One region of the Citrobacter farmeri genome, then DNA from elsewhere that is predicted to be linked to it. Evidence: predicted binding sites of a transcription regulator. Region 1 holds the regulator's gene; each other region holds the start of a gene.
What was found. Region 1 encodes Fur, which represses iron uptake genes when iron is present. Its sites were predicted from a motif close to ATAATAATGAGAACNACTATCAA; they were not measured.
Positions count from the first base shown of each region.

Region 2: the regulator Fur is predicted to act here: its motif matches at 1,951-1,973, upstream of I6L53_RS12775 (TonB-dependent siderophore receptor).
Region 3: the regulator Fur is predicted to act here: its motif matches at 1,887-1,909, upstream of sufA (Fe-S cluster assembly scaffold SufA).
Region 4: the regulator Fur is predicted to act here: its motif matches at 1,381-1,403, upstream of sodA (superoxide dismutase [Mn]).

Region 1 covers NZ_CP077291.1:3,231,049-3,234,197, reverse strand. Annotated here, with positions in the region: gene tcuR (tricarballylate utilization LysR family transcriptional regulator TcuR) at 1-845, opposite strand, end outside; gene fur (ferric iron uptake transcriptional regulator) at 977-1,423, opposite strand; gene fldA (flavodoxin FldA) at 1,704-2,234, opposite strand; gene ybfE (LexA regulated protein) at 2,384-2,677, opposite strand; gene ybfF (esterase) at 2,806-3,149, opposite strand, start outside.
Region 2 covers NZ_CP077291.1:2,704,251-2,707,399, reverse strand. Annotated here, with positions in the region: gene I6L53_RS12775 (TonB-dependent siderophore receptor) at 1-1,849, opposite strand, end outside; gene comR (TetR family copper-responsive transcriptional repressor ComR) at 2,081-2,716, opposite strand; gene bhsA (multiple stress resistance protein BhsA) at 2,960-3,149, shown strand, end outside.
Region 3 covers NZ_CP077291.1:2,538,432-2,541,580, forward strand. Annotated here, with positions in the region: gene sufB (Fe-S cluster assembly protein SufB) at 1-1,470, opposite strand, end outside; gene sufA (Fe-S cluster assembly scaffold SufA) at 1,479-1,847, opposite strand; gene I6L53_RS11925 (LysR family transcriptional regulator) at 2,308-3,149, opposite strand, start outside.
Region 4 covers NZ_CP077291.1:184,943-188,091, reverse strand. Annotated here, with positions in the region: gene kdgT (2-keto-3-deoxygluconate transporter) at 1-494, opposite strand, end outside; gene sodA (superoxide dismutase [Mn]) at 688-1,308, opposite strand; gene rhaT (L-rhamnose/proton symporter RhaT) at 1,595-2,629, shown strand; gene rhaR (HTH-type transcriptional activator RhaR) at 2,626-3,149, opposite strand, start outside.

The DNA of each region.
Region 1 (3,149 bases):
GCGAGCCCGGCGGGGGTGAGTTCATCGTCAGACAGGCTGACCAGAAAATTGGGGCGGCTGAGTACAGGATTGTGGACACCGATCACTCTTAGCGCTGCTCTCTCAAGGTGCGAAATGGCAGCGCCGGGTTGCAGCGTGGCACCGAGTCCGCTGCGAACGGCACGCATCAGTAACGCCAGGCCATCAATTTCCGTGGCGATATCCACCTTTAGTCCGTGTTCCTGACAGATGGCCTCCAGTCGGCCGCGCAGTCCGTGACCCTGACTTGGCATGATCAGCGGAATATTCGCCAGTTGGGCAGGGGTTATGGTGTCATCCGGAATATCTGCCAGCAGCTCGTGCGTGCCAATCAGAAAAAGCCGCTCTTCGAGAACCGGCCTGGCGCTCCAGCGCAGGATCTTCTCTTTCTGAAAAACGACGGCCAGATCAATCTGACGGGTGTTGATCATCCGCTCCAGGTTGCCGGAGAGGCTTTCCACCACATGCAAGCGTACGTCGGCGTAATGTTCCCGCATGGCATGAATAAACGGCATTCCGAGGATGGAGGCGGTGCTGGGGGCCATACCGACGCTGACATGACCGGACAGACGCGCATCTCGCGCCGCCAGAATCGCATCATCAGCGTGACGTAGCGCCAGCTGTGCCTGTGAATAAAAAGCCAGACCGGCGTTGGTTGGCGTTACGCCACGCGAGGTTCGCTGCAACAGACGAATCGCGAGTTCGTTTTCCAGTCGCGTCATCTGCTGGCTGAGTGCTGAGACGCCGATGTCGAGATCGAGCGCCGCGCTGCCCATACTGCCGGTTTCCACTATACGGACAAAGTAACGTAGCTGGCGAAGTTCCATTTCAATTCTCCGGACAGGGCAGGGTGAGATTTTACATTAAAGCAACATGCTGTCAGAAGCAAAGCACAGAATGGGGAATGACACGCATAAAAAAAGCCAACCGGATGGTTGGCTTTTCAGAATAATACACATTATTTCGCGTCGTGCGCGTGTTCATCTTCACGACAATCGCCTTCAGCGCAGTGGCCGTACAGATAAAGGCTGTGATTCGTCAGACGAATGCCATGCTTCGCCGCGATTTCACGCTGGCGGGCTTCAATAGAATCATCACTGAATTCGATCACTTTGCCGCAATCGAGGCAAATAAGGTGATCGTGATGATGCTGCTGCGTCAGCTCGAAAACGGATTTACCACCTTCAAAATTGTGGCGGGTAACGATCCCGGCGTCATCAAACTGGTTCAGCACGCGATACACGGTCGCCAGACCAATTTCTTCACCCATGTCGATCAGTCGTTTATATAAATCTTCCGCACTGACGTGATGGTTTTCCGGTCCCTGAAGAACTTCCAGAATCTTTAAACGAGGAAGCGTTACTTTCAGGCCAGCCTTCTTTAATGCGGTATTGTTGTCAGTCATGCGGAATCTGTCCTGTTGCTAAACGATTCACTTCATACAAGAAGTGACAGAAATTGCACTCGAGATAATGCGTTTCATTATAGGACTGCCGTGTCTAAATGAAAACTGCAAGCCTCTGGCAAATGTTAATAAATAGTCGGTATTGCCTGGAAATGAGAGCGCCACCTAAAAACTCCCGCACATTGTACAGGGATGGGCAAGAAAGTTACAAATTTGTAGCAATTATTTTGATTGGTTCTGTCTATTGATGCGGCGCAAACGTTGTCTGCGCCGCCGTACATCAGGCGTTGATGATCTCGTCCAGGTGCAGTTCTTCAGAAATCTGCTTCACCCATTTTTCCACGCGCTCAGCGGTCAGTTCCGGCTGACGGTCTTCGTCAATCGCCAGACCGACAAAATGGTCGTCATCAGCCAGACCTTTGGACGCTTCAAAATGATAGCCTGCGGTCGGCCAGTGACCCACGATGGTTGCGCCGCGCGGCTCAATGATATCGCGGATCGTGCCTAACGCGTCGCAGAAGTATTCGGCATAATCTTCCTGATCGCCACAGCCAAACAGGGCAACCAGTTTGCCGTTAAAATCAATGTCTTCGAGGGTTGGGAAGAAGTCGTCCCAGTCGCACTGCGCTTCACCGTAGTACCAGGTTGGGATACCGAGCAGCAGAATGTCATAGCCTTCGAGATCTTCCTTGCTGCTTTTTGCAATGTCATGTACATCGGCAACGTCTTTACCAAGCTGTTTTTGAATCATTTTTGCGATATTTTCGGTATTCCCGGTGTCGCTGCCGAAAAAGATGCCAGTGATTGCCATGAGTAAAGTAACCTCTTGAAACTTATTGAAATGGTGGTGGCGAATTGCCCACAGATAACGGCAATCATAGCAGAACAGTCAGGTATGCGGAAATAGCAAACGCATACGAGTGCACTCCATGCTACACGAAAGTGGGGGATGGGATGATTTCAGGCGAGATTCTGACCGCGTAGCGCCGCCAGTTGGGCCATCAGTATCTCTTCAATCAGTTCGCTGCGGCTTATCTCCCGGGATTCCGCCAGCTCATTTAGCGCGTCAACGGCTTCCGCGTTGAGTTTGAGCTCGACACGCTTAAGACCACGAACTTTGTCGCGTTTTAGCTGGTTACGCTTGTTAATGCGCAGTTGTTCATCGCGCGAAAGCGGATTGGTTTTCGGTCGTCCCGGGCGACGCTCGTGCGCGAACAGATCTAGTGTCGTACGGTCCGTTTGTTCTTTGGCCATGATTTTGGTGACTTCGGGGAAACAATCAGCCAGGCCTCTGCCCGGATGGATAGCGCGCCATCATACATCAGCGAATGAGGCGCGCCAACGTTCGTACGAGTAATCGCGCACGGACGCCGAGTTTTTAATCAGTTAGCCGTTTCATTCAGATAACGACGGATGGCGCGCAGCACCGCCTCCGGCTTTTCGGCATGCACCCAATGACCGGCCCCGGCAATCACATGCGCACGCGCCTGTGGGAACTGGGCCAGCAAATCGGCGCGATATGCTTCAGTGACATAAGGGGAGTTGCCGCCGGGGATAAACAGTGCCGGATGATCCCAGGCCGGAATCGTCTCCCATCCGACGATGTGCGGGTATTGTTCCCATAGTACCGGTACGTTGAAACGCCACTCGCCGTCAACATACGATTTCAGCAAAAATTGAATCACGCCTTCTTCATTAAGATGTTCGCGCATGACCGCTGCTGCCT
Region 2 (3,149 bases), 530 kb from region 1:
ATTTTTCCCATTTCCCATTCTGTTTCACTTCAGATTTCAGCACGTTAAAGTTTGCACCCAGACTCCAGTCGCTGTCAGGGATAAAGTAGTCTGCTGCGCCTTCCACGCCGTAAATTCGGCGATCGTCAGGTTCCACGCGGATCGTCATATCGCTACGGTTAATCACAATCGACTTATCGGACGTCGAATAGTACGCCGCCAGTTGGGTACGCAGATTATCACCGGTATAGCGCCAGCCCAGCTCATACGAGTTGACCTTAATCCCTTCCAGGCGCGAATCTGCAACGTTCACGCTGCGCTGGAGTTGGTAATGATCGCCCACTAACTGGTAAGTGCCATTGCCGTAGTATTTTCCGGGGTCCGGCAGCTCAACGCCCTGCGAAAAGTTAAACCACGCCTGCTGGCGTTCGGTGAGATTCGCCAACAGCCCGGCATTGAACAAGAAGTTGTCGTAATCGGTTTTGCCGCCAGGAATGACATCGGCAGAGCTCGCCAGGCCATTGGCGATCCCCTGTTGCTGGGCGTAACCCACAAAATCATCAACCCGGTTTTCTGTCCACTGATAGCGGACGCCGCCGCTCAGGGTGAAGATGTCATTAATGTCATAACTGCTTTGCAGGAACGGGGCAAAATTGGTGATGCTGTAGCCGGGATAACGTCCAGTCGTATAGGCTGTTCGGTTGTCCATCCCGCCAGACGGCACAGACCAGGCCAGATCGAAGAATTTCTGGTTGGAGTCAAAGGTTTCATGGTCCGCATCGACGCCCCACGTCAGCTCCCAGTTATCCATCAGCTGGCTGTTAAGCGTGATTTTCGCACCATACTGATCAGTATCTTGCTGCGAGGCTGAGAAGCTGGTTACCTGGCCCTTGCTGAGCGTCGGGAAAGGGTAGAATTTCAGCGACTCATCGCGGTAATAGATCTGGCTGACCAGATTCTGGCCGAAAAAGTCCGCGTCAGAGTATTGCAGGCTGATCAGATGGCGCTCAGTCCCCGGAATGCGGTCAGAACTGAGGCCGCTGCGGGTGCTGGCGGTGCCGCCGCCGGTAACGGCGGACATATTTTCCCCCAGGTACAGTCCGTAATCCTCATCGCCCTGACTCTTGTAGTACTGGGTGACCACCTGTATCTGGCGATTTTCATCGATGTCGAGGGTACCGGTTCCCATCACATCCAGTCGATCGGAGTGCTGCAGACCGGTCTGCGTGTTGTCGAGCATCAGAGCGTCGCCGTTGCCGTCGTACCAGCCGCCAAAGCGTTGATAAGCTACAGACAGCCGACCAGACGCGCGATCTGTACCGCCGCTGACCGCTGCGGCAACGCGCTCGTCGTGATCGTTACTATTGTTAAAGCCGGATTTACTACCCAGTTCAAGTTCTACCTGGCTATCCGCCTGGCCCTTTTTGGTGACGATGTTAATTAAGCCACCGGTGCTGCCGCCGCCATACAGCGACGTTGCGCCTGAAATGACCTCTATGTGTGCGATGTTAAACGGGTCGATCGCATCCAGTTGACGGCTGTCGGTGCGCGATGAGTTAAGGCGTACGCCATCGATCAGCACGACAATCGCGCGACCGCGCATGTTCATACCGTAGTTGGTGCGCCCCTGACTACTGACGTCAATGCCCGGGATCAGTTGGGCCAGCACGTCTTTGAACTCTTTACCGCCCTGAACCTGTTGCTCAATCTCCTGGCCTTCAATCACCCAGGTGGTCTGCGCCATTTCGGCTACGGTTTTCTGGCTGCGGTTGGCGCTGACGATGAGGTTTTCTTCTTCTGTTTGTGCCGCCGCAGCGGGCAGAGTCAGGGCTAACAGGATCGGGTTGAGGACCCAAAGACGCTTATTCATTCGCATTCCTTTCTGAAAATATCTGTACAGGTAAAGTGATTTAACCGGGTGTAGCCGGTTGTTACATTGTGAAACAGATGTAAAATCAAATGCGAATATTGCTGATAATAATTGCCATTATCAATATTTTTTTGCGGAAAATTGAATCTAACTGAATGATAACACTAGTAATTGTGCGGGAATTGCGGCATGGAAGAACCGGGAAACGAAGTTCCCGGTCATAGATAACGATCAGGCCTTGAGCAATTCAGGCCACAGGCGCAGGGTGGTGCGGGTGATTTGCATCAGCTTATCGAAACTGGCACCTTCACGGGCGCTGATGGACATACCCTGCAAGATGCAACTCAGATATTCGGCAAGATTTTGCACATTGCAGTGCGCCGGGATCTCACCGCGTTCCTGCCGTTGACGCAGAAATTGCGTCAGGGTCTGCTCCTGCATAGCGTGACGTGATTTCACCGTATGTGCAATGTCACGTGACGCGGCGGCAAGCGTCGCGGAAGTGTTGATCATAAAGCAGCCAGCGGGGGTATCCTTGCTGGTGAAACAGGTTGCCACCGCGGTGAAGTAATCCTCCAGAGCGGCTTCAACGCTTTTCTCTTCGCAGAATAACTGCGCTTCATGTTTTGCCGCGAAGCGGGCGATGTATCTGTCCAGTACGGCGCGGAACAACCCCTCTTTATTGGTAAATTCCGCATACAGCGTTGGCGCTTTCGCGCCCGTTGCTTCAACAAGGTCAGAAAGCGATGTCGCTTCATAACCGTGCTGCCAGAAGAGTGTCATGGCCTTATCAAGCGCGGCTTCCCTGTCGAACACTTTTGGTCGGCCACGGCTTTTTTTTACACAACTTGTCGATTCAGTTGTCATGGTGCCGTTGTACCTTAATGGGGTTAGTGAACAACCATTATAAAAATAAACCAGCCCAGGCTCCAGCGCATTCGCGAGAAAAATATTATTAGCCTAGTTTTATGAAAGATAAGGGCTTTTTGTTTTTTATAACGTTCGTTATAAAAAATGGGTTGACGTGTGACCTGGATCACATCTATCATTTACCTATCGATCGTTAAGTAAATGCTTGCGACGCCCAATCATCTGCAAAAGGTCACTATTATGAAAAACGTAAAAACCCTCATCGCTGCTGCTGTTCTCAGTTCACTGTCATTCGCAAGCTTTGCGGCTGTTGAAGTTCAGGCAACGCCAACAGGTCAGCAAAAAGTCGGCACCATCTCTGCAAACGCAGGCACTAACCTGAGTTCACTGCAGGATGAACTGGCGCAAAAAGCGGATGCTATGGGAGCGA
Region 3 (3,149 bases), 690 kb from region 1:
AAGGCTAATGGCTAATAATTTTTGCGCTTCGACGGCAAACTCCAGCGGCAATTCAGAGAACACGTCCTTACAGAAGCCGTTGACGATCATCGAGATCGCATCCTCTTCGCTGATGCCGCGCTGCAGGCAGTAGAACAGCTGATCTTCCCCAATCCGTGAAGTGGTTGCCTCATGCTCCAACTGCGCGCTGTTGTTCCGGCATTCGACATACGGGAAGGTATGCGCCCCACAGTCGGCGCCAATCAGCATCGAGTCGCACTGGGTGAAGTTACGGGCATTGGTGGCCGTTGGCATGATTTTGACCAGACCACGATAGCTGTTCTGACTGTGTCCGGCAGAAATCCCCTTCGAGATAATGGTCGACCGGGTGTTCTTGCCGATGTGGATCATCTTGGTGCCGGTATCTGCCTGCTGATGCCCGCTGGTCAGCGCCACCGAATAAAACTCGCCGATGGAGTTGTCGCCGCGCAGAATGCAGCTTGGGTATTTCCAGGTAATGGCCGATCCGGTCTCCGACTGGGTCCACGACATTTTGCTGTTCTCACCTTCGCACAGCGCGCGTTTGGTGACGAAGTTCAGAATACCGCCGGTGTTGTTATCCCCAGGGAACCAGTTCTGAACGGTGGAGTATTTCACCTCGGCGTCTTTGTGGATGATCACTTCCACTACCGCCGCGTGCAGCTGATAGCTATCGCGCACGGGTGCTGAACAGCCTTCGATATAGCTGACATAACTGCCTTCATCTGCTATCAGGATCGTGCGCTCAAACTGTCCGGTCTTCTCGGCGTTGATGCGAAAGTAAGTGGAAAGCTCCATCGGACAGCGCACGCCTTTCGGCACATAGATAAAGGTGCCATCAGAGGCGACCGCCGCATTCAGCGCGGCGAAGAAGTTATCGTTGCCGGGTACGACGGTGCCAAGATACTGTTTCACCAGTTCGGGATGATCGTGAATCGCTTCGCCGAAAGAGCAGAATATGATCCCCTGTTCCGCCAGTTTTTCACGATAGGTGGTGGCGACGGAAACGGAGTCAAAGATGGCGTCAACTGCCACCTCACGGCCTTCACGCACCGGCACGCCGAGCTGTTCAAAGGCAGCCTCTACCTCTTTACTGAGAAAAGCGTTCGCCCCGGTTTGCTGTACCGCTCCCGGTTCCGACGCGCAGGTCTCATCACAATTCCCGCATGAAGGCGCGGAATAGTAGCTGTAGTCCTGATAATTCAGCGTCTCATAGTGCGCTTTTAACCAGTGCGGCTCCGGCATGTCGACCCAGGCTCTGTACGCATTGAGGCGAAATTCCAGCATCCACTCCGGCTCATTACGTTTGGCCGATATGGCACGAACCACCTCTTCGTTAATCCCTTTCGCCAGCTCATCCGTTTGCAGTTGGGTAAAGAAACCCTCTTTGTAATTCAGGGGGCCACCGGTCCAGGTTTTGACATCGTCAGTTGCTTCAGTATTACGAGACATAGTACCGCCTATACCCCAAAGCTTTCGCCGCACCCGCATTCGTTCTGGGCTTTCGGGTTATGAAATTTGAATAACTGGTTTAATCCTTCGCGAACGTAATCCACTTCCGTGCCGTCGATAAACGGCATCGCCTGTAGCGGGACATAGAGCTTCGCGCCCTCCGTCTCGAACAGCAGATCGTCTTTTTCCGGCTCGCTGACGGTATCCAGCACGTAGCCAAAACCGGCGCATCCCGTCTGCTTAACGCCCAGGCGCACGCCCAGCATGCCGGGCTGCTTTGCGACCAGTTCGCGAATATGCGCCGCTGCCGCAGGGCTCAATGTCAATCCGCGCCAGGCGAAATCGTCCGGATCAAATGTTCCTGAATGCAATTCCATAGGGTTACCTCGCATAATGAGCCATCAGGCTATAACACCATGTTAGTGATAACGATTCTCACTTCAACCCCTCAACAGCAGGGGCATTCCGGCGTTTCACCCTTTTTGAGCACTTTTATTAAGCATAGACCCTGCCACGCGGGTTAAGAGGAATGGATGAATTTGTTCAATGCATTGATTAATAATGACTTTAACGTTCATCATCGACCGGACTGGTCAAAACAGTAAAGATGTATAGAAAATGACTATTTCAGGAATAGGGATGACATGGGAAGGGTGAAAGCACAGAAAAACAAAACCCTTAAGGTTGTCAGTAACAGCCTTAAGGGTTCCGGCCCCATCCGGCGCTTATCTCCGGCACTCACGATGGCTTAGCTCTTGAAGGGGCGATAAGAATAATCTCATACTGCCGGAGGTCATTTTTAACACAAATTGCTATCCCGCACTTTTTTGTGTCGGATCAATTATGTGCGTTCGACATCGTTTCCTGGATTGCCTCCAGAAACAGCCGAAGCCCGACTGGCTGATGTTCACGGGAAAGATACAGACCGTATACGGCAAGGCGCCGGGGTTGCAGCATCGGCAGGAGGCGTACCAGCCGCCCCTGCGCCAGCCCTTCACGCGCTTCCTTTTCCGGCACCAGCGCGATCCCCATGCCTGCCAACGCAGATTCGCACAACAGCGACGAGATCCCGGCGCTGAGATTCCCCTTTATCGCCACTGAAACCGCCTCGCCCTGCTCGTCGAGAAAATGCCACGATTTTCCGGCAAACCCGCTGTAATACAGGCAGTTATGCTGAGCGAGATCCTCCAGCGTCTGCGGGATACCGTGCTGGTGCAAATACCCCTCTGACGCGCACAGAACCGATTCGCAGTCGCCGAGTCGACGGGCAATCACACCGGGTTCAGGATTATCGGTAATGCGAATCGCGACATCAATGCGTTCTCCGACCAGACTGACCGGCTGATTGTTTATCTCAACTTCAATGCGCAGTTCCGGATACCGCGCTAAAAAACCCGGCAGCACCGGCGCGAGAATATGCATTGCCGTAAAGTGCGCACATGCGACGCGCAGCGTTCCTGAAGGAATAACCGCCCCCGATCCCGCCCCAATCGCCTGGGAAAGTTGCGCCAGCGTTCGCGTCTTCACCAGCGCCTCTTCTCCGGCGGGTGTAATCGTCAGCTTGCGTGATGAGCGATGAATTAACCGCGCGCCAGCCCATTTCTCCATCTCGTCCAGATAGCGGCTCACCATCGGTCGGGAGAGGCCCAGCGCCCGCGCCGCTGCACTCAGGCTGCCTA
Region 4 (3,149 bases), 1.8 Mb from region 1:
GACGCAATCCCGGCCGTACCGAGGATGATCATCGTCATCAACGGGCCTGATTCCAGTGACATCAGAACAAATGCCCCGGCCTCTTCTTTGGTGCCGTACTGCTGCATGATCGACGCGTACAGCCCGCCGTTGGTCATATCCATTGCCGCAACCAGCGCCAGTGTTGACAGCCCGGCAAAGAACCCTGCCTCCACACCATGTTCAGGGATAATCCGTGAGGCAATCGCCGCTACCACCCATGCCACCGCAATTTTGGTCACCACCAGCGTACCGGACTTACGCAGGACGGTCCCCGTCGCGCTCAGCTTGATGGAGGCCCCCATGCAGAAAAACCACACGGCCAGAATTGGCACCGTACCGGTGATCATCCCGTTGGTGAATGAGCCAAAATATTTCCCCGCGTCAGGAGAGAACGTGTGGCACAACGCGCCCAGGAACAAAGGGACGAGCATCATGCCACCAGGGATTTTTTCTATCGTGCGTTTAATCTGCATTTCCATCACCTTCCGATGTAAAGATGTGTCAACGATAGACATTCAGCACAATAATAAAAGTGATCCCAACCACATAACAAAACAATGTTTCATTTTTTATGGATCACTGTTTTTGGTCCGATTTTGATCACAAAAAAACCCCACCGGCCGCGCCGACGGGGTTATTCAAACGCTACATCTTGTTAAATAAGACTTATTTTTTCGCCGCGAAACGCGCAGCCGCTTCGTCCCAGTTCACTACGTTCCAGAACTCGTTGATGTAGTCCGGACGACGGTTCTGGAATTTCAGGTAGTAAGCGTGCTCCCACACATCCAGACCCACAATCGGGAAACCGGAAGCGCCAGAAATGGCTTCACCCATCAGCGGGGAATCCTGGTTTGCGGTAGAAACAACCGCCAGTTTGTCACCTTTCAGTACCAGCCAGGCCCAGCCTGAACCGAAACGGGTTGCCGCGGCTTTTTCAAACTCTGCTTTGAAGTTATCAACAGAGCCGAAATCACGTTCGATAGCCGCTTTCAGATCGCCCTGCAGGGTGGTGCCCTTTTTCAGGCCTTTCCAGAACAGGCTGTGGTTAGCGTGACCGCCCGCGTTGTTACGCAGAACGGTTTTCTTGTCGGCAGGTACCTGATCCAGTTTAGCGATCAGCTCTTCTGCAGACAGGTTAGCGAATTCAGGCAGACTTTCCAGCGCCGCGTTAGCGTTGTTTACATAAGTCTGATGATGTTTGGTATGGTGGATTTCCATCGTCTGCTTATCGAAGTGCGGTTCCAGCGCATCATAAGCGTACGGCAGGGATGGCAGTGTATAACTCATATTCATCTCCATTATTGTCGAGCGGCCGGGTGTTAACGCCGCGTAAGCAGTTGGTTCATTATAGTTAATTAAATGATATTGAAAATGATTATCAATGCCGTACTTTTAATAAGGTTATTACAAAAGCGTCTATTGTTGATTATGTGAGCCATATCACCCACTTAACCGGGTCTTTGCCAGAAAGGGAAAATCGCGGCAATCGGCAAAAGGTTATACATCTGCGCAATTTTTAAACTCATGACGTCGGAAGGGTAGAAACGACGATAAAAACAATGAGGATGATGTGATGAGTAACGCGATTACGATGGGTATTTTTTGGCATTTGATAGGCGCAGCCAGTGCGGCCTGTTTCTATGCCCCGTTCAAACAAGTGAAACAGTGGTCATGGGAAACGATGTGGTCGGTCGGCGGGATTGTCTCCTGGTTGATTCTTCCCTGGACCATTAGCGCCATGCTGCTGCCCGACTTCTGGGCCTATTACAGTTCGTTCAGCCTCTCCACTCTACTGCCGGTATTTCTGTTCGGCGCAATGTGGGGCATCGGCAATATCAACTACGGCCTGACCATGCGCTACCTCGGCATGTCGATGGGGATTGGCATTGCTATCGGCATCACGCTGATTGTCGGTACGCTGATGACCCCTATCATCAACGGCAACTTTGATGTGCTGATTAACACCGAAGGCGGGCGTATGACCCTGCTCGGGGTGCTGGTTGCGCTGATTGGTGTTGGGATCGTCACTCGTGCGGGTCAGCTCAAAGAGCGCAAAATGGGCATCAAAGCCGAAGATTTCAATCTGAAAAAAGGGCTACTGCTGGCCGTAATGTGCGGCATTTTCTCCGCAGGTATGTCATTTGCGATGAACGCCGCAAAACCGATGCATGAAGCTGCCGCAGCGCTGGGTGTAGACCCGCTGTATGTCGCGCTGCCAAGCTATGTGGTGATCATGGGCGGCGGCGCGCTGGTCAACCTGGGCTTCTGTTTTATTCGTCTGGCAAAAGTGAAGAACCTGTCGGTAAAAGCCGACTTCTCGCTGGCAAAATCACTGATCATCACCAACGTGCTGCTGTCTGCGCTCGGTGGCCTGATGTGGTATTTGCAGTTCTTTTTCTACGCCTGGGGCCACGCGCGTATTCCGGCGCAATATGACTACATCAGTTGGATGCTGCACATGAGTTTCTACGTGCTGTGCGGTGGTATCGTCGGTCTGGTGCTGAAAGAGTGGAACAACGCCGGGCGTCGTCCTGTCGGCGTACTGAGTCTGGGATGCGTGGTGATCATCATCGCCGCCAACATTGTCGGCCTGGGCATGGCAAGCTAATCACTTGAGTTACTGAGATGACGCCATTGACTGGGCGTCATCCCGGTTTCCCGCGTGAACACCACAGAAAAGTAGTTACTGTCCTCAAATCCACACTTCATCGAAATTTCACCAATCATCAGGCGGCTGTGCTGAAGCAGATATTGCGCATGGCAGACGCGAACCTGACGCTGATACTGGTTAATTGTCATCCCGGTCTGGCTACGAAACTGCTGGCGCAGCACGCGTTCACTGCACGCTTCCCGATCGCAAAAGGCATCCAGCGCAAACGGACGTTCCAGACTGGCTGCCAGCGCGGTTATCAGTTTATCCAGCAACGTTTCACTGGAGGTCGCCGGCAGCGTATCGGTGGCATAGCGATGGCGCTTCAGCGTCATCACCAGTTGGCCAAAGAGCAGCTCCGCCATATCGTTGGCGAGTGGATCGTGCTGGTTACTTTCATGCTCAATCTGGCTTATCACCTGGCGCGCCTGCGTCATTCCGACACTGCCCAGTCGCCAGTGGGGTTGCCGCGGCGTGC